2 regions of the Heyndrickxia sp. NPDC080065 genome follow, and region 2 is predicted to be linked to the other one. Evidence: riboswitches for the same ligand, from Rfam matches in the RefSeq annotation. Region 2 holds a riboswitch; the other holds the start of a gene.

Region 1 (8,919 bases), on a different contig from region 2:
TTCCCTTCACGGAAAACCTTCGCACTTCTGATATACTCAACGTCCTTTTGTCCTGAACGATGATTAATCACACGTGCTAAAGCAAAAAAGTAATCTGATAGACGATTTAAATAACGTTGTGCAAGTGGAGGAACAGTGTCATCTTCTTTTGCAAAACTTACGACTAATCGTTCAGCACGACGTGTAACTGTTCTGGCAATATGAATGGAGGCTGCAGCCTTCGTACCTCCCGGCAGGATAAATCGTTCTAATTGCGGAGTACTTTCGATATATTCATCAATTTTCTTTTCTAGATAATCGATCATTTCTTGCTCCAGTTTAAAAGGACGCTTTTGTGATTTTGTCGCAAGATCCCCGCCGCAATCAAATAATTCATGTTGGATTTTTTCAAGATCTTCTAAAATATCTGCGAATTGATCTGGATCTAGTTCAGCCATTGCTTGACCGACAAAACAATTTACTTCATCTACCGTACCATATGCTTGAACTCTTACATCATCCTTATCCACACGACCGCCAATAATGCTAGTTTGTCCTTTATCACCAGTTCTTGTATATATTCTCACACTAATTCCTCCCTCACTTTATTCAAGAAAACACTAATATTATTTAAAAGTATCTGGATATATCGCTTTTGCCATTTCTTCTAATCCTTCTGCTAAGCGTGGACCAGATCTTGATACTTTATCAGAATCAACATTATACACTCGTTTATTTTTAATAGCGGCTACTTCTTTCCATGATTTTCGCTTGTATACGTTATTAACAGCATCTTTATCGTAATAGCCATAAGTTAAAATCATAACATCTGGGTTTGCTTTTACAACTGCTTCCTCTGAAAATTGAATCCAGCCTTCTTTATCGCCTGCAATATTCTTTGCTCCTAATGTATCAAGCATCTCTCCCATAAATGTTCCTTTTCCCGTTGTATAAATAGTTGGTGGAGCAGATACTTCGATCCAAACCTTTTGCTGATTCTCTTTTGAGATTCCTTCTGCCTTCGCTTTAATGTCTGCCACTTTTGATTTCATTCCATCAACGATTTCTTGAGCTTTTTCTTTCGTTCCAGTTGCTTCGCCAATTAATTCTATAGATTTATAGACATCATCAAAAGAGCTGGCATCATTAACCACGATAACTTTAATATTTGCATTTTCTAGCTGCTTAAGTCCATCTTTCGAATTATGCGCATTAGAAGCCGTTGCAAGAACAATATCTGGCTTCAATGAAATAATTTTTTCAATATTAAACTCTTGCCCACCAATTTTTTCTCTATCTTTCACTTGTTCTGGATAATTATCAAAATCGGATACACCGACTATTTCTTTATCTAACCCAAGGGCAAATGCTGTTTCGGTATTACTTGGAAGAAGGGAAACAATTCGCTGTGGTTTCTTGTTAATCGTTACCTTATTACCTACTCCATCTGTAATAGTAACTGGGAAATCCTGAGTTTTCGGTTTACTCTCACTTGTTTTCCCTTTGTCCTGTGCTGTACCACAAGCTGTCAGAATCAATGCTAAAATAAATAACGGTATAAATTTCAAAAACTTTTTCATTAGATAACTCCTTTTGTCGTTAGAATTGTGCACAAAAAAACATCTCATTTGATAGAGATGTTTTATAAACGTAAAAATAAACAAAAAAACCTTGCTCAAAAACGTTTTCAAAACACCTCCCTATCCTCGTAGGCCGACTGGTGCACTTAAAAATCAGGCAGGTCTCCTGGCTCATGATCATTGCTTGCTGTACCTTCCCATATCCATATTTCGATATAGTGGCAACTACAGCTTGCTCCCATTTACAGTGGCGGGACCGCGTTGGCTTTTCACCAAACTTCCCTTTTAAACCTTCTATAAAGGTTCCTGATTTCGTTCCAATCTATTAAATTTTCAATCAATATTCATTATACATTATCAGTATCTGGTTGCCTATATTTTATATAGCGAACGAAAAAAGCATTTTTAAGGTTTTTGTAAGGTTTAGATTAAAACAAGGTAAGGTACGAAATTTATACTATGTTTTGTAATTAAGAATTCATTTTAACGGTTTATGAAAAACAAATAATCAATGATGTCATAGGAGATAAAAACATGAAAACAATCTTACAAGCCAAAAATGTTCAAAAAGTATTTGGTGATAAAGAAAACCGATATAAAGCATTAGAAAATATTAATTTAGAAATTAAAGAAGGGGAATTTGTCGGCATCATGGGACCGTCTGGAGCGGGTAAATCAACACTTCTCAACATTTTTTCGACAATCGATACACCTTCAGCAGGAAGTATTATTATTGATGGTCAAAACATTGTAACAATGAATGAAGAGAAATTATCCGACTTTAGAAGAAACAAATTAGGTTTTATCTTTCAAGATTACAATTTACTTGACACTTTAACTGTAAAAGAAAATATTTTGCTTCCTCTAGCATTATCAAAAGTATCAGTCAATGAAATAAATAAGCGAGTCTACGAGATTGCTGATACATTTGGAATTCGTGACATTTTAAATAAATATCCTTATCACATCTCAGGTGGTCAAAAGCAAAGAACAGCAGCATCTCGCGCCATTGTAACGAATCCTAGTTTAATTTTAGCGGACGAGCCCACTGGTGCCCTTGATTCAAAATCAGCTGCAAGTCTTCTTCAGAGCTTAAGTTCATTAAATGAGAAAAATAAATCTACTATTATGATGGTCACTCATGATGCATTTGCTGCAAGTTTCTGTAAACGAGTGTTATTCATAAAGGATGGAAAACTCTTTACTGAGTTATATAAAAAAGAACAATCTCGTAAGGAATTCTTCCAAAGTATATTAGATATTCTCGCTTCACTCGGAGGTGAACAGGATGACCTTATTTAGTATTGCGAGAAAAAATATTATTAAAAATTTTACAAACTATTTCTTATATTTTGCTTCCATGATTTTTAGTATCGTTATTTACTTTACTTTCGTTTCATTAAAGTATGATGAAACGATTCAAATGAATTCTGATGGTTCGCCCAAAATCAGTTCAGCCTTTAATGGTGCTGCTGTCGTTTTAATGGTTTTTGTAGCAATCTTTATCTGGTATTCTAACTCCTTTTTTACACGGAAACGAAAAAAAGAGGTTGGGTTATACTCTCTTCTCGGTGTACGAAAAAAACAAATCGGCCGCATGCTGTTCTATGAGAACTTTATTATGGGGGTTTTAGCACTTATTATCGGCATTACCCTCGGATCCGTATTATCAAAGTTTTTCGTGGCACTTTTAATGAAAGTCATGGGCTATGATGCGATAACCAATTTCACTATTTCATCTGCAAGCATAATAAATACAGTTGTCATATTCTTGATTATTACAATGATTTCTTCCTTACAAGGATATCGCTTAATCTACCGTTTTAAACTAATTGAACTATTCCAAGCAGACAAAGTAGGAGAGAAAGAACCTAAAGCATCCATTATCATTGCTTTATTATCCATCATTTTAATCGGTTTTGGTTATTGGCTTGCATTACAAAACCTTTTAACTTCAAATGTATGGAGAACGTTGGGTCTCATGATGGCTCCTTTAGTTATCCTTGTGACGGTTATTTTAGGAACTTATTTGCTGTTTAGTACTTTAACGGTTTATTTACTAAAAATAGCAAAGAAAAATAAAAAGAATGATTGGAAGGGAATTAACTTAATCGGAACTTCCCAACTGCTATACAGAATTAAAGGGAATGCTCGTACTTTAACAATTATTGCCGTATTAAGTGCGACTACATTAACCGCTGTCGGAACTGCATACAGCTTATATTACAATAATCGAAGCAATGTGGAAAAAGCTAATCCAAATAGCATGATGTTTATTGATACAGATAAAAATGTAACAAAACAAGTGAAGAATCTAATTGCTAATAATAAAAATCATAAAATCGAATATTATGAAACGATTCCAACACTTCAAGTTAACGCAGATATAACAAATCTAAAAAATATATTCTCAAGTAATAAAATGCAATACACCATGATTTCAAACACTAGCTTTAATAAACTGGCAAAAGAGCAAAAAAGAAAGGATTTAATCACCTTACATGCGAACGAAGCAGCTGCTTTAGAACCTGGCTACATGGAAGAAATATCACCAAAATATGTTGGTAAAACAATTACATTAAACTTGAAAAAACATGATGAGGATATCACATTTAAACATTTAAAGAAATACAGTGTCTTAAATTATTCAACAGCCTATTCCGTTATTGTTGTCAGCGATGAATTATTTACAAAAATAGAAAAGCAAACAAAAGTAGTCAATATGGAAGTTTACAACATTACAAATGAAGATGATGCCAAGCAATTAACCAAAAACATTCAAGCAATTGTTCCGGAACAAGCTGCATTTTCAAGCTTTTATGCAGACTTCGCAGCAGGCTTAGAATCATCCGGCTTACTGATCTTTATGGGTGGATTTTTAGGTCTTGTTTTCCTAGCAGCAACAGGAAGTATTATCTATTTTAAACAATTAACAGAAGCAAACTCTGATAAAGGCCGTTATGAAATTCTCTACAAAATCGGTGTGAATAAAAAAGAGATGAAGAAATCAATTGCTAAACAAGTATTATTTATTTTTGCTTTACCATTGGTTGCCGGAATCGCCCATTGCTCTATAGCATTGACCGCATTATCTAAATTAATGCAAACGAACTTAGTGATTCCTGTACTAATCTGTATGGGGATATATACAGCCATTTACATCGTTTATTACTTCTTAACAGTAAATTCTTACTACAAAATTGTAACGAAAAAAAATTGAAAAAGGAGTCGACAAAATGAAAAAATTAATCATTCCTGGAATCATTATTGTTTTAATAGCGGGATTTATCCTTTTTATTCAAAACGTTAATATTAACAGACTCGGTGCAGATAACTATTATGTACAAATTAAAGGAACAGGTGAGAAAATAGAAGATAAATCAGATAACGGTGAAATATATGTATCATATAAATATACTTTACCTGCCTATGATAAAAATGGTAATGAAAAAAAGTTTACCTTTACATCTTTAAAGCAACTTCGTGAAGATGCCTATCTAAATTTGTTTGTTAAAGATAAAAAAGGGGTCACATCCTATCAAGAAGTAAAATTAAATGAAATACCTGACAAAGCAAAAGAAAAATTAAAGTAAAAAAGTGAAAAACTAAATTTTTATAATAATAGCCTATGGAATACGCGTGCAGCTAGTTATACTACGTATAGAAATTGCTGCCCGCATACCCCACAGGCAAATTCATCTACTAATTTGAAATGATATGTGAGAACCTGATTTTAATTTAGGTTCTTTTTTTAATATAATGAATAAATGAACACTTGGTTGGAGGAGATACGAATGTCGTTAAATAATAAAAAAGTTTTAATTATAGATGACGAAGAGGATCTATTGAGACTGCTTAAAACCGTTTTACAAAAAGAAGGATTGGATCATATCTACACTTCCACTACTGCCGAAGATGGCTGGATACAATTTCAACAAATCCAACCGGATATTGTTTTATTAGATATTATGCTGCCAGATGGCGAAGGCTATGATGTGTGCAAACAAATAAGGACTATTTCCAAAGTTCCTATTCTTTTCTTATCAGCTAAATCAGAAGAAATTGATAAAATTGTTGGTTTTGCGATTGGCGGGGATGATTATATTACCAAACCTTTTAGCCCTAAAGAAGTTGCTTATCGTGTAAAAGCACAGCTGCGAAGATCAGAATATCTACAAGTAATAAATGAAGAAAGTCCGATCATTAAGGCAGGTCCTTTTGAATTAAATGAACGAAGAGCAGAATTAAAAAAGAATGGAGAAGCCATCGAATTAAAGCCAAAAGAGCTCGGAATGATGATCTATTTACTTAAAAATCCTAATCAAATCATTAGCAAAGAAAGTATTTGCGATAGAGTATGGGGTGAAGATTTTATCGGATTTGACAATACTATCATGGTTCACATCAGAAGGCTTCGTGAAAAAATTGAAGCTCAACCATCAAATCCTGAATACTTACTCACTGTCAAAGGATTGGGGTACAAGCTTGTCATAAAGGATGAATAGCCTATGAAATGGAAATTGACAGGGAGATTTTTATTTTCTGTAGTCTTAGTTGTGATTTTAGTTGTATTCATAAATATTTTTCTTCTTTTAACTTTTTTCATCGCTCGATCTATATTTAATGAGCCATTTCACGGTCAAGAAATATCTGCAGAAGTATTTACAAAACAATTTCAAAACCAAATCACCATTTCAAATGACCATATATCTATTACAGAAAAAGGGAAAAATGAACTAATTAAAAATAAAGCATGGATTCAAGTATTGGATGATAACGGAAAGCAGCTTTTTGGTTATCGAACTCCAGAAAATCTAAAGGACAAGTATAACCCTTTGGATATGATACAAATGTATAAATATAGAGAAATAGATGCGGACACCATCGTTTTTATTGGAGAAAAAAAGCTCAAGGATAAAAATTATAGCTATTTTATTGGGTTTAAGAACCGTAATATTCAAAGGTATGTAGTTTCCTATGATTTTCGAGACATCTTAAAAATGTTAAAAATAGGGAGTATTACTTTAATATTCATTGATAGTTTAATCGCATTATTTATTGGTTATTTATTTAGTAAAAGGTTAACCAAACCAATAAATACTTTAATTGATGGTATTAAAAGATTAGCTAATAAAGATTACGATATTAATTATCGCCCTAGCGGTGTATATAAAGACGTTTTTTATAATGTAAATCACTTATCCTATCAGTTACAAGCGAGTGAAATGGAAAGAAACAAATTAGATAAAATGAAAGAAGAATGGATCGCAAACATATCTCATGATATTAAAACGCCACTCGCATCCATTCAAGGTTATTCTGAGATGATGAAAGATACAGAATATCATTTTTCTTTAGAGGAAATGAGAGAGTACGCAGAAATTATCGAAAGAAAATCTGTTTATTTAAAAGAAGTGATCGAAGATTTAAATTTATCAACAAGACTAAGAGCCAAAGAGCTATCCTTAAATAAAACAAAAACCAATCTTGTTGCCTTATTAAGAAGTATCGTCATTGATATATTGAATGATGCAAAATACTCTACAAGAAATATTGACTTCGAGTTTGCTGAGGAAACCATCGATATGGAGGTTGACGAATTATTGATTCGTCGAGCTATCAATAATTTAATCTATAATGCGATTGTCCATAATGATGAAGATGTCCAGATAACCGTATCTATTAAGAAAGAAGAACGAATTCATATAATGATTAAGGATAATGGGAAAGGCATAAAGAAAGAAGAACTTGACCGGATTTTTGACCGCTACTATCGTGGAACAAATACTGGTGAATCACATAAAGGCTCTGGACTAGGAATGGCTATTGCCAATGATATTATTCATGCACATGATGGAGAAATTACGATTGATAGTCTAGTTGGACATGGCACGACAATCGAAATTATGTTATAAAAATTCACATTAAATATTTATAAGGGGTTGTCTGAAAAGCAAAGTGTCAGACAGCCCCTTGTATTCATTAGAAGTTAACGGAACCTGACGATATTACCAAACTCCCAACACATTCATCATAACTACTAAAATCAAAATTGGAGCAACATATCGAATGAGAATATACCAAACATCGAATAATCCTTTCTTTACCTTGCTTCCTTTTATCATTTCCTCATATAAAGCCGATTTTTTCATTTTCAATGGGACAAAAATGGAAATAAGTAATGCACCTAAAGGCATTAATATATTGCTGACTGTATAATCCATTACATCAAAAATCGTTTTATGAAATATCTTCACATCTCCTAAAATTCCAAAGGAAAGTGCGGATGGTACTCCAAAAGCAAAGATAGCTAAACCGATGATCCATGACCATTTCTTACGCTGTGCATTATTTTTCGAAACGACCGAAACAATAATTTCAAGCATCGAGAAAGCTGATGTGAGTGCAGCAAATAAAAAGAGAATTAAAAATGCACCGAAAAAGACCATGCCAAACGGAAGCTGACTGAAAACGGTTGGAAGTACATTAAATAGTAAAACAGGACCTGCTCCCGGCTCTAATCCTAGTGCAAAGACTGCTGGAAAAATAGCAAGTCCCGCAAGAAGCACAATAGCAAGATTCATTCCAACGATAGAAAATGCTGAGCGCGGCAGACTTTGATTTTTTGGCAAATACGAGCTATAAGTGACCATAACCGATACACCTACACTTAATGTAAAGAACGATTGACCCATCGCTTCTAATATTGTTTTAGAGGTTACTTTAGAGAAATCAGGCTGTAATAAAAATAAAACTCCTTCCATTGCTCCATCCAATGTAACTGCCCGAATGACAAGTATAATAAACAAAATGAATAAAGCGGGCATCATAAATTTACTTGCAAGTTCAATTCCGTTTTGAACTCCTTTTGAAACAACAATAATCGTAATAAGTATAAATAATAGCTGAACGATGATGCTGATAATAGGGTCTGAAATGGTACTTCCGAAAATTGCAGAATATTGATTAGAGCTTAAGTGATTTAAACCACCAGTTACAACTTTAAATAAATAGGCTATAATCCATCCACCAATCACGCTGTAAAAAGAAAGTAGGATAAAACACGAAATCATTCCGATGATGCCTATCCAATGCCATTTTGATCTTGGAGCGATTTTTTTATATGAATCTATAGCATTTGCTTGTGTTGATCTACCAATTAAAAACTCGGCCAATAATAACGGCAGCCCCAAAACTAAAGTAAATAGGATGAAAATGAGGAAGAAGGCACCTCCCCCATTCTGTCCTGCTATATAAGGGAATTTCCATATTGCTCCTAAACCAATTGCAGATCCTGCTGCCGCTAAAATAAAACCTAGCTTAGACGACCATTGTTCTCGTCCATTCATTTTCATTCTCC
Region 2 (21,560 bases):
GTAGAAATCAGTCGCTTTGTCTAAGCTTGCTGCTGAAACGGTCAATGCTTGACCTTCTAAAGTCCCGTCGTTTTTAGAGAAAAAAGCATCTTTTGCACTATCTACAGTGGAAGGAAGTGTGCTTGCAGCTTTTGAGAATGCTAATTGATTTTCAGCATTGGTTACATATGCTGCGAAGTCTACTGCTTCCTTCTTATGCTTTGTTTTCGCTGGAACGACAACGTTCATAGTATTAGAGAAACGGATGTCAGCTTTTCCAACAGGACTCGGAACGGCAATCATTTTCTTATATACATCTGGTGATGCTGATTTTATTTTATTGATAAAAGGAGAGCTTGATAAAATCATTGCAACCTGTTCACTACCAAAGAATTGGATTTGCTTGTCATAATCAAGGATATCCTTTGGAATGACACCATCTTTCATTAGTTGAACGTTTTCTTTAATAGAAGCTTTTACATCATCATTATTAAATGCAGCTTTACTATAATCATCTGTAAGAAGCTTATTCCCCTCTTCTAAAATAGAGCGTGCTTCCATCGTAAAGACATAACCATAAGCACCTGTTTTTTCCTTAATCGTTTTTCCCCATTGATTCAATTCTTCTTTTGTTTTTGGAGGATTATTAGGATCTAATCCAGCTTTTTCAACTAATTCCTTATTTATAAATAACACGGGAAGGCCTGTATACCATGGAAGTGCATTTGCTTTTCCATCAATTTCAGTAGAAGCATAGATACCTTTGAAGTAAGCATCTTTTTGTTCCTGTGTAAGTTCCTTATTTAAATCAACTAAAGCATCTTTTGTACCCATTTGATTTGCAAATTCAGTGTTTAAGTTTACTACACCAGGAGCCTCACCACTGGCAATACTCGTTAATAATTTATTTTGAATTGCATCGTATGGATAATCCTTCCACACAATTTTTACTTTAGGATTTTTTTCTTCGTATTTAGCAATTAGATCATTAAAGTAATCATTAAATGTCGGTTGTAAGGAAATTGTCCAAAATTCAACTTTCGATTTCCCTCCTTCTTTTGAACCTGTTTCTTTTGAGCTACATGCAGCCAGAACTCCTATGATTAATGTGACAGAAAGAAATAAAGACAAGAAACGCTTCATAAAACTAACACCCCTTTTATTAGTTTAGAAATTTAATGCGGTAGTTTACACAATTCTAAGGTGTATTCATTTAGAACTGAAGTAGGTTTGATTAACGCTTTCATTTTTCCCTAAATTCTGAATTCTACATTTACACCGCATCACAATTTACTTATATATGAATCTATCATATTTCGGAAATTTTATCCACCTTTTTTATAAAAAAAGGATAATATATTCTTTTTTTATTATCATATGCATTTTTAGATATCAGAAGAAAGTATCTATCAAATTTTTTTCTTTTGTAATTCAACGGTTAATTCTTCCCACCATTGATATTCATCCAAGTATACAACGTCAAATAGCATCACACCGTTTGATTTCTCTTTACACATTTGAATCGCTTTTTTGAATTGCTCTGGGTCCTCATGATAATCTTTTAAGTATAGGCTCCCGATAACCGGAATACTCCCATTAATCGCTTCTAAACTCATATCAATCGCTCCCTCAACACTGTACCACGGTGCAGGGCGATTATTTTCATCTGCTTCTTTAATTGTCACTTCAGGATAATAGCAACCTGTCATAATAAAATCTAATTCATCCCCATATCCCGATTGGTGATATTGATTAGACACCCATTCTAAATCTGGTTGATACGTTTCACTTCCCCAGTTTACGCCCTCGTTGTAATAAAGAGGGTACCAAGATCCAACATATATACAAAAAGCCAACTTAGGGTTAATCGTTTTTACTATGTTTCTAGCACCCTTAACAAAATTTTTTATATTTAATGCTCTCCATTCAGTCCATTTAGGAAAATGTGGACCAAACTTTATTTTCTTCGTTCCATCTTCTATTTCATAAATATCTAATGGCCATCTTTCAACTTTTTCACCAATGTACTTCTCAAATGTCTCCCTGCTCAAGTCACTAAAGTCACCATAAATATTTGGATATCGGCATCGGTCTAGTACAATGCCATCAATTTCATATTGTGAGACAATCTCTTTTATAATACTATTTTCATAATCTATAACTTCTGGATTGATAGGATTGACGAAAATGGTCGTATCAGCTGAATTTTCTGCTGCTGTTGGTGCCATTGAAGTGGCTTCATTATAAGAGACTACCTTCCATTTTTCCTTATCATACACCATCCCATCTTTAGAATGGGCAGTCCCTTCCGCAAATACATCCATATTAGCGATAATCTTCAACCCGGATCCTTGTGACTCATCAATCATTTCTTGTAAAAAGTCACGATCTTTCCACATTTGAAAACTTCCATCTGACCAGCTGCTCACATGATAGGCATACTGACTTTGATAGGTTGTTTGACCATAAGGTATTTTCGCATCAACTACTAGATGGGTAATCCCCGCTTTCTTCGCATTTTCTATTAATCTTTTTCTTTCTGATTGCTCTGATAGTCTTTCCCCATTTGCAAGGAAATCCACCCATAGTATATTGGCCTCTTTACCGAGTATTGTATTCACTGATCTCTCTCCTTCACTTTTTAGTAGAAACCATTCATTATGTTTTTCCATGATCGTCTCCTCATTTCAAATATTGTATAAAGAAAAAAGATGTTAAACCTTGATCGCTTTTTCGATCGAATGATTAATCATCTTATAGTGAATCCATGCACAACAACTAAAAATAATAAGGATAGTAAAAAATCTTACATATAAAGTAATCGTAATCAATATCAAAAAAATAAGTAAAACTATAATGGGTTGAATCGGTCTCCTAATGGATAAAACAAAAGCCATGCTAAGTAAGTGTTTCATTGAAGTATTAAATCGCATAAACAAAAGAAAAAAATACAACATCATCATGAAATACAGTAATGTAATGATGATAAGTACCGGGAGTAAGATACTTTGCCATGGGTTTTTTAACTCTAAAATAATGAAAAAATCACCGACAAGTGCTGCTATTATAAAGATCATAATTCCCCCGATGATTATCCCTTTTTTACAATCTTTTTTAAAATAGTGAAAGAAGCTTTGTAAAATAGATGTTTCTTCGTCTTTTGACCATTTATGAATCACCTGGAACATAGCTATTGTTGCAGGAAAAATAGTAATAACCGGTAACGAAAAGAAAAACCACAAAATATTCAAATAAGCATAGTTAGTAATTAACTCTAATACTCTGAAAAATTTATTCTGCTCCGACATTTTGCCTACTCACCTACTTTGTAGAAAGTAATTATGATGATTAATACATTTTGTTAAGGACGGCTTTTGCTGTTTTTTCAATAGCCTGGAAGGAACTTTCTTTTTTCCTCATTGCAGTTATCGTTGTTAAAATATCTAGTAAATGTAATTGAGCAATTTTCGTTGAAAAGGCTCCACCCTGTAATGGAGTTTCTTTCGCTGCAACTAATAAAATGACATCCGCATAATAAGTAATAGGAGACCTCGCATGATTGGTAATACAAATGACGAATGCCTTATTTTCCTTGGCAATTTTAACTGAATCAACAATATCCTTAGTGCTTCCGGAAGATGAAATAGCAACGATCACATCTTCTTCACCTACCAAAGCTGCATTCATCGCAATAATATGTGCATCAGTCGCATGATCCACATTATAGCCGAGACGCATAAAACGATATTTGGCATCGCTTGCTGTAAATCCTGAAGATCCAACCCCGAAGAAATACATTTTCCTTGCATTAATAATCGCCTCAACCGCTTTTTGTAGGGTTGATGTCTGCAACATATTTATCGTATCCTGTAGTGCCCCTGCATTTTGTGTCGTAATTTTTTTTGCAATCACTTCCGCATCATCTGATTCTTCAATTTTTCCATGAACCTGTTCATCTACATTGGAAAGAGTTTGTGCAACAGCTAGTTTAAACTCTTGAAACCCACGATATCCAAGCTTTCGACAAAATCGAATAACAGATGTCTCTCCCACACCTGCTTTTTCAGCAAGATCCGTTACTGAAGAATAAACGGACTCCTGGGTATCTAATAAAACATAATCAGCAACCTTTTGTTCTGCCTTCGTTAACGAATTATAGACAGATTTTATCATGATTAGTGGGGTAGAGTGACCAATAGTTTTCATATAAAAATCCTTCCAAAATTAATTTAGTAACAGAAAAAAATAAACATGTTTTCCTAATCTTATTATGAAATGACTGATAGAGAATATTCACAAGAAGAAATATTATTCCATTATGTATATCAAAAACGGAATATTTATTCCATTTAGATAATATAGCACCTAAAATCATACGTCAATAGATATCATCCCGAAACTGTTATAATCTAGGTATTTTTGAGCAGATCAATACTATTGCATATCCTATTATCTAATTATTATTACTTATTTTGAAAATTTATTTCTTTTTTTTATCTCTTTTAGGAGGAGAAATTCAAGAGACGTTGAATATATAAAAATGTTCGAAGGGTGAAACCTTATAAAAAATTTGAGAGGAGAATAAACTCAATGAAAATGAAAACAGTAGTAGTTTGTTGTACGATTCTTTTTGCTATTTTAGTACCCAGACAGTCATTTGCTAGCGACAAAATTGTCCCTATCGAAACACTAAAACCAGCAGTCCATCTAGAAAAACCAGAATTAAAACAAACAGGAGGAAAATTAATTCTCAGTGATTCGCCGGAAACATATGCAGAGGAGGGTGCCTTTTATCGTGACACAGCGACCGGGGAATTCCGCGTTTTTTGGCACCATCAAAATAGAAGTGGTGAAAACAGAACGGTAAGCCTTGCGATTACAAATACCTCAAATGAGGTAGTGAAAATGTATTCAAATGGAATTGGAGCTTCAGTTAATATTTATCCCGATGTCGCAGGGGAAGAAGCACTTATCCAATTTCTTGAAAACAACGCAAAGCAACATTATTTTACTACACTCGAACCTGGTGAAACCTACTTTTTAGAAAAAAATGCAGATGACTTAGAAACGGTGAGTGGAATTGCACAGTTCACTGCCTTTACGAAACACGGTCATACGCCTGCTACTGTCACAATAACAACACTCAATTATAAAAAACAACCATCTAGTCCTCTTACCATAAACATCTTAGCACCTGACTCACATGTTCGAGGAAGCTTTTCACATTTTGATCGTGAAGGTACCATTACTTACAATTCAGCATTAGGAAACGCATATATTAACCTATCGTCAGCCGCTTCCGGTCAATGGAGTGATAAACTACCGGGAGAATATGAAGATGGAATTAGTGTCGTCGATGGAAATAAACCGGTTATTAACAATGGGAACTATGGTGTTTTATATAATTTGAAAATTAAATTAAATAATGGTTTGCATACTCCACAGCGAATCTCAGTCTATGATACTCCATCAGGTGGTTTCGGTCATTATGTCATGCAATGGAACGGCAAACTTAAAACTTCTGGATTTCTTAGCTATCAAAATGCTTGGAACTTTGCGACAGAACAAATTGGAGCCAATGGAAATGACTATTCTTTCACAACTAGTCTCCCAGGTGGTGCTTCCGGTCCTTCAGCTATCTACTTTGTTCCTGAAAAATAACAGAAACCTCTTGAAACTAATAAAAATGAAACTACTAGGCTGCCAATCAAATTGGCAGCCTATTTTGGGACAGAGGGTCAGGTCCTTTGTCCCTAATGACATTGAAGAATAAACTTTGTTTGGTCGAATTTTTTGTTTTGAAGGTCGTGTTTATCAATACAAAAGTATAGTATTCCGACATCTCCCCACATTACATCTAAATCATCGTCACTATCCATTTGAAACAATAAGATCAGGTCGTTGCTTTTCTGATTGAGTTCTTCTGAAGGCCAGTCTATTTTTTCTTCGTTTTCGTAATAAATAATTTCTTTAAATACATTATTTTGTACGTTGAAAGGTTCTCCTAACATATAGTGCATTGGCTGAACAATCATTTCTTCGTCGTTATTAATGATCTCGCTTGTTTGCATAACAGAGTCTCTGAACTCATAGTAGTTTTCCATTTCCTCTTCATTCAATTCTACTCCTTCAAGTTCTTCTGGAAAGCTTAAGAATTCTTTAAACATTATTTTGAATGAAGGCAATGGGAAGTAGTCTTCGGTTTCTTCAGGGTAAGGTGTGCGTTTCAATTCTTTTACATCTCCATCATAATAGAGAACCTTGAAACATCCCTTATCCTCTTCCCCCATTCCCCATGGTTGTTCTAATATGTCATAAAAGAAAAATAATATACCTTTTTGGGGAAGAAGATTGTTCTTATCGAAAGCCTTAGCCTCTTGTAAATTCAATTGAGCTAAAAATGATAGATAGCCATTATCGTATTTTGGAAATAAAAAGTTAGGAGGTAAATCTGGTAAACCTCCAAATTTAGAACTGCCAATCGGAATATCTTCTTCGTTCGCCTTTTCTTTTTTTATTCCAATAGATGAAGCTGCCGCTTTTAAAATTTCTTCTTTTTTATCCACAAGATTACATTCTTCTAAAAACTTATCAATATTTTGCAAGTCCCTCTCCCCTTTTCCCTAAATAATTATGATTCCATTTGTACTTACTATATCATTTCTTATAGGTTTGTCAGAAAATTTTTTAATCAGCACCACAAAAAAATGCCTTGTAATTACCGTCCTTTTTAATATCATTCTAAAGAATAAATAGACAAATAAAAAGATTAGAAGTATGATAATATTGGAAAAATTTAATAATCAAGAAGAGATAGGTGACTGAAGAATTTTGATTCTGATGTTTAAAAGGGAAGTTTGGTGAAAATCCAACGCGGTCCCGCCACTGTAAGTGAGAAGACTTTTTGTTAAGCTCTTTTCGTAAACTTTGTTGCTTTTTTTAAATGGAGTAAAAATCGGTATTTGGATTTTTACGGTTCTATTTTATTGTCCCGATTGAATTGAGTACAAATAAGATAGAGAAAAGAGCACGTCCCCAAAATGAAATTAGAATGGGGATATGTCTGAAAAGCAACATTCTATGCGAAAACAGCCTATTGTTTATAGCCACTGTGAAAATGGGAAGGCACAAAAAGTCGATGATCCACAAGCCAGGAGACCTGCCTATACTCATTAACAAGTAATCCTACGTGGATATAGGAGGTGCTTAAACATAAAATAAACATTTTTGTCGTTTATTGATTTTATTTGTTTATGTATGCCCTTCTTAGTGAAGGGCATTTTTTTATGAATCAAAGTAAACTGAACTCGTGCTTTTTTACAAAGTGTACCGAAAATAAATATAAAGGAATGAGATCATGCAAAAATTCACTTTAAAACCAAGACTCTATCTTTCAATGATTCTTGTAAGTTTCATGCTTCTTGCCCAGCTTTCGTTCACTGGATTATTTGTGAAAGCGGAGGAAACAGATACAAATGCTCTGAACATCAATAATCAGCTTTTAAATGCCTATAACACTGCTAGTAAATTTATGGTAGAAAGTGTTCCTATACCATCATTTGGAAACGAATGGTATATTTTTTCGTTAGCACGTGGAGCAGCTAATGGTACTGAAAATTACTTTGAAACCTATTATACAAATTTAGAAAAATTTGTTAAAAGTAAAAATGGTATTTTACATCAATCAAAGTACACAGAATACTCTCGTGTCATCTTGGCACTAAATGCCATCGGCAAGGATCCAACAAATGTTGGTGGTTATAACCTTGTGGAAAAATTATTCGATTTGGAAAATGTAAAAAAACAAGGAATTAATGGACCCATCTTTGCGTTAATTGCAATAGATACGAATCAATACCGAATTCCACCTACAGCAGATAATTCTAGACAAAAAATGATTGATTTTATTATTAATCAACAGCTAAACGATGGTGGATGGGCATTAGGCTCAAAAATCGGTGATGCAGATGTTACCGCTATGGCAATTCAAGCATTATCAACCTATACCAATCAAGCTGCCGTAAAAGACGCAGTAGATAAGGCACTGGTGTTTTTGTCTTCAACACAATTAGATAATGGCGGCTACAAGAGCTGGGGAACAGAAAATGTAGAGAGCGCTTCACAAGTATTAGTTGCCTTGACAAGCCTCGGGATTGATCCGAGCGCTGATTCACGTTTCATTAAACCCAATGGGAACATTTTGTCCAATATCATGACTTTTTACAGTGAAAAGGATGGCGGGTTTAAACATATATTAACAGAAGATAAAGCTAATTCTATGGCAACCGAACAAGTTTCCTATGCAATTGCAGCTTATTTTAGGTACGTGAATAATCAAACAAAGCTATACGATATGACAGACAAAAAGCCAACTATAGCCTTAACGGTTGATCCAGTCACTACTACAAGTACGAAAATAACTGGAAAAACAGATGCTGGAGTTACTGTTACGGCTAAAACGAATAATGTGGCAATTGGAAGTACTACTTCTAATAGCGATGGAACATTCAGCATTAACATTACACCACAAAATGCAGATACAATTATTAACATATTTGCTGAAGGTGGAAACAAAATACCAAGTGCGATAGTGACAGTCAAAGTCAATAATGATACAGGTAAACCAGATCCATCAATTCCAACAGAACTTGTTGTTAATCCAGTCAATGATAAAAGTACGCAAGTGACTGGGAAAGCAGAAGCAGGGGCAACAGTTGAGCTTTATATCGAAGACAAACTAACTCAATCTACAAAAGCGGACACGAATGGGAACTACTCTTTTACCATTAGCCCACAAAAAGCTGGTGTGAAAATTACGGTTAAAGCAATTGGTCCATCTGGCAAAAGTGATTCTAAGACTGTCACCGTAGAGGATATAACTCCTCCAAGCATAACAGTGAAGCCAGTAACAGATAAGAGCACAGAAGTAACTGGTACAACAGAGGCCGAAGCAAAGGTAGAACTTTATCTTGATGACACGTTAGCACAAACTAAAACAGCAGATTCAAATGGGAATTTCTCATTCACAATTAGCAAACAAAAAGCAGGTGTGAAAATAAAGGTTATTGCCACTGATCAGGCAGGTAACAGCGAAGTAAAAACCATCATCGTTGAGGATAAAACCCCTCCAAGCCTAACTATTAATCAAGTAAGTGATAAGAGTACAAAAATAACTGGTAAAACAGAAGCAGAAGCAAATGTAAAATTGTATATTAATGAAATACTTCAACAAATAAAAATAGCCGATTCAAAAGGAAACTACTCTTTCAATATCATCAAACAAAAGCCTGGAGTCAAAATCAAAATTATTGCATCTGATAAAGTTGGTAACACCACTTCAAAAACGATAACAGTTGTGGACAAAACACCGCCAAGCTTAACCGTCAGTCAAGTAAGTGATAAAAGTACTAAAGTAACTGGAAAAACAGAAGCTAAAGCAACTGTTAAATTGTATATCAACGGAAAGCTGAAACAAACCAAAACTGCCGATTCAAAAGGAAACTACTCTCTCACTATCAGCAAGCAAAAAGCAGGTGTAAAAATTAAAGTAGTCGCTTCTGATAAGGCAGGAAACAGCACATCAAAAACGTTTACTGTTTTAGATAAAACACCACCAGCAAAACCAACTGTAAAGAAAGTAACGATTGCTTCGAAAGATGTTACTGGAAAAACAGAAGCCAATACTACTGTTTTTGTATATAAAGGAAAAACAAAGCTTGGATCAACTAAAGCTAGTAGCAAAGGTATCTATAAAGTGACGATCAAAAAGCAAAAAGCAGGTATAAAACTATCAGTATTTGCAAAAGACAAAGCTGGAAATAAGAGCAAAAGCACATATATAAAGGTTTCTAAAAAATAATTTTTGAAAATCAGAGTATGCATCCTCCCGAGAAAAGAAGCATACTCTGACCATTCTCGTATTAAAGAGGTGAAGACAATGGTCAAGAAGTGGATTAAGCTTGGATTCATAACTATCCTTACCTTTATGGTGTTGACCGCATGTAAAATTCAAACGGTTGACGAATACCAAAATGAAGAAAAGGCAGCTCAAACGTCCACTACTGAAACGAATCAGCAAGACAAGCAGAAGGAAATAACTGCTTCAAAGGAAGAAAAAAACACTGAAAAGAATAACGCGGAAGATAAAACAAAAACACAGGACAAGAAAAAGCAAGATCCAGTAAAGAAAGAGAATACGAAAAAAGAACAAACAAATCCAAACAAATCAAAGAAGGTAGCTTCCTCAAATAATAAAGACAAAAAGGAAACAAAAAAACAGGACACTAGTAAAAAGCAAAAAGAAAACACGACCACGCCCGTCAATAAAGGAAATGACTTATCACCTTCTAAAAAAGGTGATCAAGCAGCGACGAAGCCAACAAATAATGAAAAACCAGCAAACGAAAACAAGCCAAAGAAAAAATACGTCACTATCTCCATCCGTGTCGATACGATATTGGATAATTACGATAAACTTGATAAATCATTACGAAGTGAACAATTCGTTCCTAAAAACGGGATCATCTTAGATACAACAAAATATGAATTAAGGGACAATGAAAATGTATTTGACATCCTTGTCCGTGCAACACGCGATCATCGTATTCATATGGAGTATCAAGGAGCAAATGAGAATAAATATGGCAGTGTATATATAGAAGGAATTAATCATGTTTATGAATTTAGTGTCGGAGAATTAAGCGGCTGGATGTATTCTGTAAACGGCTGGTATCCGAATTATGGTGCAAGTAAATATTACTTAAAAGATGGCGACAAAATTGAATGGAATTATACATGTGATTTAGGGCGTGATTTAGGAGTGACATGGGATGAATAGATGTGTGTTGAATCGATGAGAGCGTTTGAAACCTATCATCCTATTGTTCTTTTTACCTATTTCTTTTCTGTCATTGGGCTCTCTATTTTTTACATGCATCCCATTTATCTGCTTATTTCACTAGTGGTTTCAATGATCTTGAATATCATTCTAAATAAACGTTCCTTTTTAAATAGTTTACTATTCTATATTCCTTTATTTATCATCGTTTCCTTATGTAATCCGTTTTTTAGTCATGACGGGATGAAAGTATTATTCTATGTAAACTATAATCCCATTACATTAGAAGCTATTTTGTACGGTATCGCAATGGCTGCGATGCTGCTTTCGGTTGTTTTATGGTTTGGATCCTATAATGCAGTCATGACATCGGATAAATTTTTATATCTTTTTGGAAAAATCTCACCTGCCATCTCGTTAATTATTTCATTAACATTAAGGCTCGTTCCGCGATTTAAAAAGCAAATAAGGATTATCGCAAATTCTCAAAAAACAATTGGAATGGACTATACATCAGGTAATATCCTACAAAGGATTAAGGCTTGCCTTCAAATCCTATCAATATTAATTACATGGGCGCTTGAAAATTCAATTGAAACAGCAGATTCCATGAAAGCACGCGGGTATGGATTGAAAAATCGTTCGACCTTTTCGCTATTTATTTTTACGAAAAGAGATGGGATTGTCTTAGCATTAATAATCAGTTTAGCAGCAGCTAATCTCATCGGCAGTATATTCGGCTACACAACCTATTATTTTTATCCAACCTTTAGTGAATTGTCTGTATCTAGTGTGAGTATACTGCTTTACAGCTCATATGCGTTATTACTAGCAATACCTATCATCATTGAAACAAGGGAGTTATTAAAATGGCGCTCATTGAAGTAAAAAACCTAACCTTTCAATATCCTTTACAAAGTCAAAAAGCGTTAGACGACATTTCCCTTTCCATTGAAGAAGGGGAATTTGTCGTGTTTTGCGGAAGTTCTGGCTGCGGAAAAAGCACTTTTTTAAGACAGCTAAAAAAAGAACTTACACCACATGGTGAAACATCTGGAGATATTTATTATAAAGGTGCCCTTCTAGAACACTTAGACTCTCACCGATCTGCATCTGAAATTGGATTTGTGATGCAAAATCCTGAAAATCAAATTGTGACAGATAAAGTGTGGCATGAGTTGGCTTTTGGTTTAGAAAGTTTAGGCTTTAGTACGATGGAGATTAGACGACGGGTAGCCGAAATGGCTCATTTTTTTGGAATCCAAGAATGGTTTCGAAAGAATACGAGCGAATTATCAGGTGGACAAAAGCAGCTGTTGAATCTTGCTTCTATTATGGCGATGCAGCCATCGATTTTATTATTAGATGAACCAACTTCTCAGCTTGATCCTATTGCGGCTAAAGAGTTTTTAGAAACTCTGAAAAAATTAAATAGAGATTTAGGAATGACGATTCTATTAGTGGAGCATCGTCTAGAAGAAGTGTTTGCTGTTGCAGACCGAGTGGTCGTTATGGAGAATGGCAAAATAATCTGTAACGACTCCCCTCAAGAGGTGGCACAGCAATTGAAACAGTTGAATATTAAACAAATTGGTTTACCAACACCTATTCGAGTGTTTCATGAATTACATATTGAAGACAAAGCTCCTTTAACAGTGAAAGATGGAAGAATTTTTTTATCCAAGCACTTTCAACATAGGGCAGCAACTTTACAATTAATTGGAGAAGCAACCACTCAAAATCGTATTCTTTTGGATATACGCGATGCTTGGTTTCGATATGAAAAGGAATTGCCTGATGTATTACGAGGATTTTCATTTCAAATCCGCGAAGGAGAAATGGTTAGCATCGTAGGTGGAAATGGAACGGGGAAAACAACGGCTCTTAATGTGATGGCGGGGCTATTGAAGCCGCATAGAGGCAAAATATTATTGTTTGGGAAAAAGATAGACAAATATAGAAACGGAGATTTATATAGAAACCATTTAACCGTTTTACCACAAAATCCACAAACACTTTTTGTTGAGAAGAAGGTCGACATGGAACTTCAAAATATGGTAAAAGCTTTAGACTGTTCCAAAGTGGAAGCGGACGAACTAATCGAGGAAATTATTCACAGCTTAAAAATTGAACACCTTTTATCCAGCCATCCTTACGATTTAAGCGGTGGTGAACAACAAAAAGTCGCGTTAGCAAAAGTGCTATTATTGAATCCAAAAATCATTTTACTAGATGAACCGACAAAAGGAATCGATGCCTATTCCAAACAAATATTTGCCAATATATTATTGGACCTTAAGAAAAAAGGTGTAGCGATTGTGATGGTCACACATGATATTGAATTTTCCGCGCAATATTCTGATCGATGTGCGATGTTTTTTGATGGAAGCATTGTGTCGGAGGATGAAACACATAAATTTTACAGCGGAAATAGCTTTTACACAACAGCAGCCCATCGCATGTCAAGACACCTATTTGAAAACGCGGTTACTTGTGAGGATGTGATCAAATTATGCAAACGAAATCAGCAGATAAACAAACAACCCATTTTAACAAAAGGCTAATCATTTCATTGCTCATTTTTTTCATCGTGATTCCGTTGACCATTTGTGTAGGAGTCGTATTATTTAATGATCGGAAATATAATATTATTTCTATCCTGATTGCCTTTTTGTCCTGTATCCCCTTTTTTCTTGCATTTGAAAAAAGAAAACCGCAGCCTCGTGAAATGATGTGTATTTCAGTGATGACAGGCATATCTGTTGCAGGACGTTTCGCCTTTGCTATGATCCCGGGATTCAAACCGGTCACTGCGATCACAGCGATTACTGGTTTCTCCTTTGGACCTGAAGCAGGCTTTTTAACAGGTGCCATGTCAGCAATTGTATCCAATATCTTTTTTGGGCAAGGACCATGGACTCCCTTTCAAATGTTCACTTGGGGACTATTAGGATTTATCGCGGGTCTATTAGGAAAAGCAGGAATATCACGGAGTAAGATCGTTCTAGTTCTTTACGGAATCTTTTCAGGGATATTATTCTCTTTTTGCATGGACATTTGGTTCGTCGTATCCATTGACGGTCTATTCAACTGGAAACGATACACCATCGCCATCGCATCCGCCATCCCTTTTACCATTACCTATGCCGTTTCCAACGTAATCTTCCTATTGCTACTAACAAAACCGATCGAAGAGAAATTAATGAGAATTAAGATTAAGTATGGTTTGATGTAGAGGTTGTGGTATCTTTCTATGGTGTCAGGCACCGCTCGTGGACATTCAGCTCTTTTTTCCTTTCTATGTGGACAGTTTTGAACATATTCGCAAATTCTAATTCAAAACTGTCCATACCAGGAGGAAAAAAGCATCAAAAGTCCACGGATGGTGCCTGACACCGAAGATAGACACCCAAGATATTTAGCTGTTACAGATTTTTCACATTGTAGAAGTCCTTTAACTGTACCATCATAGATCAAATACCCACCATTATCCCCTGCTCCAGGTCCTAAATCAATGATCCAATCCGCTTGAGAAATAAGAGAGATATTATGTTCAATTAGAATAATGGTATTTCCCTCTTTTATAAGTTGATTCAATAGAGTCAATAATTGTTGAATATCCGATTCATGAAGACCAGTGCTTGGTTCATCAAATACAAAAATGCCCTTATTATCTCTGATAGATAATTTGGCAGCTAACTTTAATCTTTGTACTTCCCCACCGGAAAAAGTATCTAAAGACTGTCCAATTCGGATATAACCTAGTCCAACCTTTTGAAGAACGGATAATTTCTCGGCAATATCTTTACTATCTTCAAAATAGGAAAATGCCTCATCAACAGTTAATAATAATACATCATAGATGTTTTTATTTTTCATAATATAATTTAATACTTCATATTTATATCGTTTTCCTTGGCATACTTCACAAACTTGCTTAACATCATCCATGAAAGCTAGATCTGTTTTTACTATCCCCAAACCATTACAATTTTCACAAGCTCCTTTTGAATTGTAGCTAAAAAGAGCAGGTGAAACATTAAAATATCTTCCGAAAAATCCTCGTATTTCATCAAAAAAACCCATATAGGTAGCTAAATTCGATCTTATAGAAGTATGTATACGTTTTTGACTTATCATTATTATATCGGGATAAGCTCTCATAAGTTCTTTCATCATAAGAGTACTTTTACCAGATCCCGCAACACCTGTTACAACAGTTAATGCTCTTTTTGGTATTTGCACCGATATATTTTTCAAATTATGACATGATGCATTGTGAATAGATAGAAATTCATTCCCTATTCTTGGATTTTCTTTAATTGTAAGAGGTTTTCTTAATAATCTACCAGTTAAAGAATCACTCTTTAAAAGATTAGAATAGCTTCCTTTAAAAACAATTTTTCCTCCATTGTGTCCTGCAAGTGGCCCTAAATCAATGATCTCGTCAGCTATTTTTATCACATCTGGGTCATGTTCTACTATTAGTACCGTATTTCCTTTATCTCGAATAGCAAGAAGTATTTTATTTATACGATTTATATCATCAGGATGTAATCCGACACTAGGTTCATCAAATATATAAACTAAATCACTTAAACTACTGCCTAAATGACGAACCATCTTTATTCGTTGTGATTCACCACCTGACAGTGTTGGTGTTGAACGATCCAATGTAATATAGCCTAATCCAACTTCTACTAATGTTTCTAACCTTCTTATAATATCTGAAACCACAGTTTCAGATATTGTATTCGATATACTTTTTACAAATTCAAGGCAATCAACGATAGAAAGATGACACAGATCTCCAATTGATAATCCATTAATTTTACAACTTAATACTTTGTCATTAAATCTAGTTCCATTACAAGAGGGACATGTCTGTTTATGAATGATCTTCTCTAATTCATGTTGGTATGTTTTCTTTTCTTTGGATTCTTTCCATAAAAATGTTTGTTGGAATCTTGAAACAACGCCTTCATATTTTGCTGTTTTATGCCATTCTGAAGGAGGATTTTTTAACGTTTTGCCTTTTTCATATAAAAGTAGATGAAGCTCATCAAAAGTATAATCTTTAATTTTTTTATCATTATCAAACAAACCCGAATTCACATATCGAGACCATCGCCATCCGCCCGGTAAGAATGTAGGAAACTGGATGGCTCCCTCGTTCAATGATTTATTGAAATCGATAAGCATATTAATATTCACTTCTTCAATTTCTCCCAAACCTTTACAATGAGGACACATTCCTTCTGGATGATTAAAAGAAAAAATATTTGAATACCCAATAAAAGGTTCCCCAATTCTGGAATATAGAAGTCGAATAAACGAGAAAATATCAGTAATTGTTCCCACAGTGGATCGCGCATTTCCACCAATTCTTTTTTGATCAATTACAATTGATACAGGGAGATTTTCAATCTTTTCCACTTTTGGACGCCCATAGTGAGATAATTGATGTTGAATATAGGTGGAGTATGTCTCGTTTAATAACCGTTGAGATTCAGCTGCTATCGTATCAAAAACAAGTGAAGACTTACCTGAACCAGAAACACCAGTAAAAACGGTAATTTTGTGTTTTTGAATTGCTAAAGACACCTGTTTCAAATTATTTTCTTCCGCATTTTTAATAACAATAACATTCTTGTTATTCATTCTTTCACCTTGTTTCTGTTTTCATATAAAGCTTTACTCACTTTTGAACAAAGTTCACTAAAAGTTATTTGCTCTTCCGGAGTTAATACTGAAGCTGCAATTTCAGCTATTTTCTCATGACCGCTTTTTATTTCTTCCATAAATTCATTCCCTGAATGAGTTAATTGTGTAATAACCTCTCGACCATCCTTTTCATTTTTTTGCTGTTGAATATAATAATAATCTTTAAGAATTTTGAGGTTTTTGGAAATGGTAGAACGGGACTGTCCAAGTTCTGTACTTAACATTGCCGGAAATTTATCTCCAAAAAGATAGAGTGTTTCTAAAATATCGTATTGATTCCATGTAACTTTTTTTGGATTAATTTTATTTCTCGCTGCAACTAGTTCACATTGTAATAATGTTAACGCCTTTTCTAAGCTAATGTTATTAGTTTCCAAAATTAAGTCCTTCCCCTCTAACATTTTTCATGATTTAGCTACTATATCACAAATAGTTTCCTTTTGGAAACTATTTTCATTTTATAGATTATTTCTGGGGAAGGTCTTTCGTTCCGGCATTTACTAATGGGACCCCTATTTCTTTTTTATCCTCTTCTGTCTTAAAATATTCACTTTTACTTATTTCACAACAAGAGGATGTAACTCATAAAATCACTCTATATGAAGCTGGTGAAAATTAACTGCATTAATGAATTCTTTTTTACCAATGAGCAATTTGAAATATTAAAGAAAGTGAAGCCAAAATATATTTTTGATGGCGAAGTAGCAAATAGTAAGGAATAAAAATAGTTTCAATGTGGAGTCTCCTGCAAATCATTTATTTTATATATAGTGATTAACAGGAAAAAGAAGTGGAGTCAACCGAAATTATATCTGGTGTTTTGGTGTCAGGCACCGCTCATGGACATTAAGCTCTTTTTTCTTTTCTATGTGGACAGTTTTGAACATATTCGCAAATTCTAATTCAAAACTGTCCACACCAGGAGGAAAAAAACATCAAAAGTCCACGGATGGTGCCTGACACCCTTGTATCTTACTAAAATACTTATCTAGCATGTGGCCGAATAGTGACGCCAGCAATTGTTGGAATAGCATTCCGATAATAACAGGTGTGGCAACACTTGGATGAAAATAGGTAACAGCCAGGACCGCCCCGGTACTAATATTCCTCATACCTCCGAGGAAGGTTAAGGCAACAATGGTACCTTTGTCTCTTTTTAACCATTTTCCTATCAAAAAGGAAAACAAGTAACCGGTAAAAGCAATGAGAAAAACAACTACTCCAATCTCGATCAGTTTTACATTGATATGTTTTAAATGCGGAGCAATGACAGACCCGTTCAGCATAACAACAATTCCGATACATATTTTAGAGAAAGGAGCCAATTTTATACCTAATGTGTCCTTAATCTTTCCTTTTGTCACCTGATTCAGAATCATCCCAAGAATGGAAGGAACGACAACCATTCCAAATAATCCAGTCATTATACTCACTACATCCATTTCTACCTTCTGCCCAACAAATAATGATAATGTAAATGGAACAATAAACGGCGACAATAATGTATCAATTAAAATAAGTGATAGCGTTAGAGCCATATTCCCCTTATAGATAGAAACCCAAATAACACTTGTAATCCCTGTTGGAATGATCATTCCTAGTACAAGACCAGTAATCGTATATTCATCACCACTAAAAACCACATGCCCTATTCCCCACGCCCATAATGGCATTAAAATGTGAAGGATCACCATCGTAATAATTATAGGAAATGGATGTGCGACCGCTTGTTTAAGTGATTGAAAATTTGAACCAAGGCTTCCCGCAAAAGTCATAAAGGCAAAAATCCATGGAATTAAAAATGAAAAGTCCCTAATATATGTTGATAACAAAACACCAAGAATCACACCAACTGGTGTAATAAAAGGCATTATTTTCTCAAGCTGCTTATTCATACTCTGCAACAAAATAAACATCTCCAAACTAACAGTGTAAGCACCTTTTATTTAGATGTTACTACTAATCTTTCAAATAAATAACTTCTAATATAACTGTACTGGAATTCAATCATAAAGAAAATGACTAATATTTTATAAAATGAAATAAGAATTACTTATGACAAGTTTTTACACTCCCACAATTAAGAAAAACAATAACCATCAACAAAGCCCAAGGAAAATAAATAGCCCACCCCTTTTTAACTTCAAGCGATGGACACAAATTCTGAAACTCCTACAAATAAATAATTCATGAAAAAACTGGAGCTGCTCCTAAATTTTCAACCTTTTCCGATCAAAATATTTAAAAAACCACTTTAAAAAAGGCGGGACGATGAAAAAAATAAAAAAGATCCGAAAAAGCTGATATCCTGTTACAATGGAAAGATTCGCATGCACTTCATGAGCAATGATCCCCATTTGATCCATTCCGCCTGGCGCTGCACTTAAAAAACCTGTAACAGGTGATACATGATGCATTTTAACTAAAAGAAGGGTGAGTCCTAATGAACCGACGATAAGAACGAATCCACTTATTATAGAAAAGGAGATAGTCTTTGCCTTATTCTTGAGTTGATCCGATTTCAACAAAAGGCCGATATACCCACCCATCAAAAGCTGTGAAATATCCATAATAGAAGTTGGCAAACTCGGACCATGTACTCCACCAATATTTAATATCGCTGTCCCTATGATTGGCCCAAGTAAAAAAGGTGTTGGTAATTTAGCTTTTTTTCCAAGAAACGCAAATATAATACAAATCACAGCAAAAATTAGGATAGTTGGAGAAAGCTCTGCCCAATGAGAAGTGATTTTTCCAGCTCCATTAGATAAATCAAACGTTTCTCCAGCTGAAAAAAGTGGACTCGCCACAAGTAAAGGAACAAAGAAAATAATCATCATTAGACGTGTAATCTGTAAAAAGGTGACAATCGTTAAATCAATTCCCTTTATTTCCTCTCCCAACGTAATCATTTGTGACAATCCGCCAGGGATACACCCTGTTAAAATCGTCGGATAATCTACACCCGTTAACTTGGAGATAAGAATGGCGAATACTGCACTAAAAGAAATCATAATAACGGTCATCAATAGCATTGATGGCAGCTGATGAACGATTTGAATCAATGCCTCTTTTGTAAAAGACAATCCAATCGTATATCCTACAATAATTAATCCGACATTTCTTAATTGCACAGGCCAGTATGGCTTAATCTTTCCTATCCGTGATGTAATGAACACGGCTGTCATCGGTCCGAGAAGCCATGGAATCGGCATATGTATAAGTACAAACACCATTCCTCCAATAACCAACATCACCAACGTCCAAACAAGACGAATCCATTTATTCTCCCAATCTACATAAATATTTTTCATACAAAAACCTTCTTAACCCGAAATATTATTCCTTATTTATCTTATTTCAAAATAACAACTGGGACGGAGGGTCGGGTCCCTTGTCCCAGTGTGGACGGGTTTTATTTTTTTTCTTAAGTAATTAAGATTTTTACTTATACCTAGTATAAGAGAGCGGAATTTAAAAGTCTGTTTTCAAACGGATCCACATCCCCTATGAATATGTGGGACCAGACCCTTCTCCCTTCACAAACAAATTTCCATTCCCTCTACAGCAACCCGAAATCCTCTCTCCTCCACTTGTTTGAAGTAAGAGTTCTCTGAATCAATAACCGGATTACTATGATTAAAATGTGTAAAATAAATGTCTGTTTCCTCAACTAAATCTTGTAGGCGGTCCATCGTTTCCGTCATCACCGGATGAGGAATTTCTTTATAGTTTCGACCCATATTCTCAATCTCTTTTACAGAATAAAATGTACCGTCCAATAAGCAAATATCCGCTTTTTTTGCCATATCATAAATATCACGATCCCATTCGCTCCATCGATCAATATCAGGGATATACAGCAGTTTACGTTCTGGACCCTCAATCCAAAATCCAAATGTTTCAGAAAATTCATTTCGATGCGGGACTTCAATAGGAGTTATTTGAATTAATGATGTTAATTCGGTCGAATGCTCATTTGTAATTTTCTTAAGTTTAATATTTTCTAAATCAACAAGTTGTTTCCATGGTGCATGCGTTTCTAATAATTGTTTCATTTTACCACCACAATAAACCGATGTTTCTTTAGCCCCAATCGCTTCTCTTCCTAAAAACATTAAACCGGGATAATGTCCGATATGAGCGTGCGTTAGCCAAATGCTCTCCATCAATTGTCCTTCAAGTCCATATTTCATTTGAATAAAGGCTAGTTGCTCTCTAAAGTCTGGTGTTGCATCTATTACGTGCCACTCATTTGAATTTGGTAAAATAATAGCTAATGAAGCAGCAAATCTACGAAAATTTGAATCTTCTAATGCCCTTTTACAATTTTCACAAAAACAATTCGGATGAGGAACACCCGCATCTTGAGCTGTTCCAATAACCGTAACAATGACTTCACTCATATCAATTTCCTCCTAATGATTCTGACACTTCTATCGTTTTTTTAGGATACTCTTTTTTCGTAATCGTCCATCCAGTAATCCCATAAATGATGTTAATTAGCGGCACAAGCATCGCAAAGAAAATATATGGTATAAATTGCTCTGCACTGACCCCCAGCATATTCGCTGCGAAAACAGCCGGTACTCCCCAAGGCACAAGGGTAATCCCTACAGTTCCTGCCGCTTCAACACATCTTGATAAATTTTTCGTATCAATATTTAAATCTTTATAAGTCTGCACAAATGTTCTTGCCGGCAAGATAATAGCTAAAAATTGCGCTCCACTTGCAAATGCAACTAACAGTGTAGAAAAAATTGTCGTAGGAATGAGCGAACGTGCCGAATTTAGTTTATTTACAATTGGACGAATGAGCGATTTAAAAACTCCAGTCCCTTCTAGTAATCCACCTAAAGCTGTTGCAATTGTTAAAAGCCCAACAGTATTTAACATCGAAACTAATCCGCCATTATTTAATAAAGAATCAACGGCTTTAACTCCAGATTCCGCATGGAACCCGCTTGTCATAGTATTGATGATAGATGTAATGGAGTCTCCTTGTACGATAATTGCTAAA

What was found. Region 2 has a riboswitch for cobalamin ahead of ACQKP0_RS04480 (Ig-like domain-containing protein). Riboswitches for the same ligand answer to the same signal wherever they lie in the genome.
Region 1: another riboswitch for cobalamin. It lies ahead of ACQKP0_RS00010 (ABC transporter substrate-binding protein); the one in region 2 lies ahead of ACQKP0_RS04480 (Ig-like domain-containing protein).

What each region holds. Positions count from the first base shown of each region.
Region 1 covers NZ_JBNNWS010000001.1:172-9,090, forward strand. Annotated here, with positions in the region: gene ACQKP0_RS00005 (cob(I)yrinic acid a,c-diamide adenosyltransferase) at 1-566, opposite strand, end outside; gene ACQKP0_RS00010 (ABC transporter substrate-binding protein) at 606-1,559, opposite strand; cobalamin riboswitch at 1,699-1,884, opposite strand; gene ACQKP0_RS00015 (ABC transporter ATP-binding protein) at 2,094-2,861, shown strand; gene ACQKP0_RS00020 (FtsX-like permease family protein) at 2,848-4,779, shown strand; gene ACQKP0_RS00025 (YxeA family protein) at 4,796-5,152, shown strand; gene ACQKP0_RS00030 (response regulator transcription factor) at 5,354-6,064, shown strand; gene ACQKP0_RS00035 (sensor histidine kinase) at 6,068-7,474, shown strand; gene ACQKP0_RS00040 (sodium-dependent transporter) at 7,568-8,908, opposite strand.
Region 2 covers NZ_JBNNWS010000003.1:182,837-204,396, forward strand. Annotated here, with positions in the region: gene ACQKP0_RS04450 (ABC transporter substrate-binding protein) at 1-1,122, opposite strand, end outside; gene ACQKP0_RS04455 (alpha amylase family protein) at 1,389-2,651, opposite strand; gene ACQKP0_RS04460 (YesL family protein) at 2,694-3,287, opposite strand; gene ACQKP0_RS04465 (MurR/RpiR family transcriptional regulator) at 3,328-4,185, opposite strand; gene ACQKP0_RS04470 (hypothetical protein) at 4,570-5,640, shown strand; gene ACQKP0_RS04475 (YwqG family protein) at 5,733-6,584, opposite strand; adenosylcobalamin (AdoCbl) riboswitch at 6,809-6,943, shown strand; cobalamin riboswitch at 6,987-7,160, shown strand; gene ACQKP0_RS04480 (Ig-like domain-containing protein) at 7,376-9,838, shown strand; gene ACQKP0_RS04485 (DUF4430 domain-containing protein) at 9,917-10,816, shown strand; gene ACQKP0_RS04490 (energy-coupling factor transporter transmembrane component T) at 10,832-11,704, shown strand; gene ACQKP0_RS04495 (ABC transporter ATP-binding protein) at 11,686-13,380, shown strand; gene ACQKP0_RS04500 (ECF transporter S component) at 13,329-14,051, shown strand; gene ACQKP0_RS04505 (ATP-binding cassette domain-containing protein) at 14,153-16,477, opposite strand; gene ACQKP0_RS04510 (MarR family winged helix-turn-helix transcriptional regulator) at 16,474-16,917, opposite strand; gene ACQKP0_RS04515 (bile acid:sodium symporter family protein) at 17,476-18,447, opposite strand; gene ACQKP0_RS04520 (AbrB family transcriptional regulator) at 18,751-19,854, opposite strand; gene ACQKP0_RS04525 (MBL fold metallo-hydrolase) at 20,080-20,946, opposite strand; gene nhaC (Na+/H+ antiporter NhaC) at 20,948-21,560, opposite strand, start outside.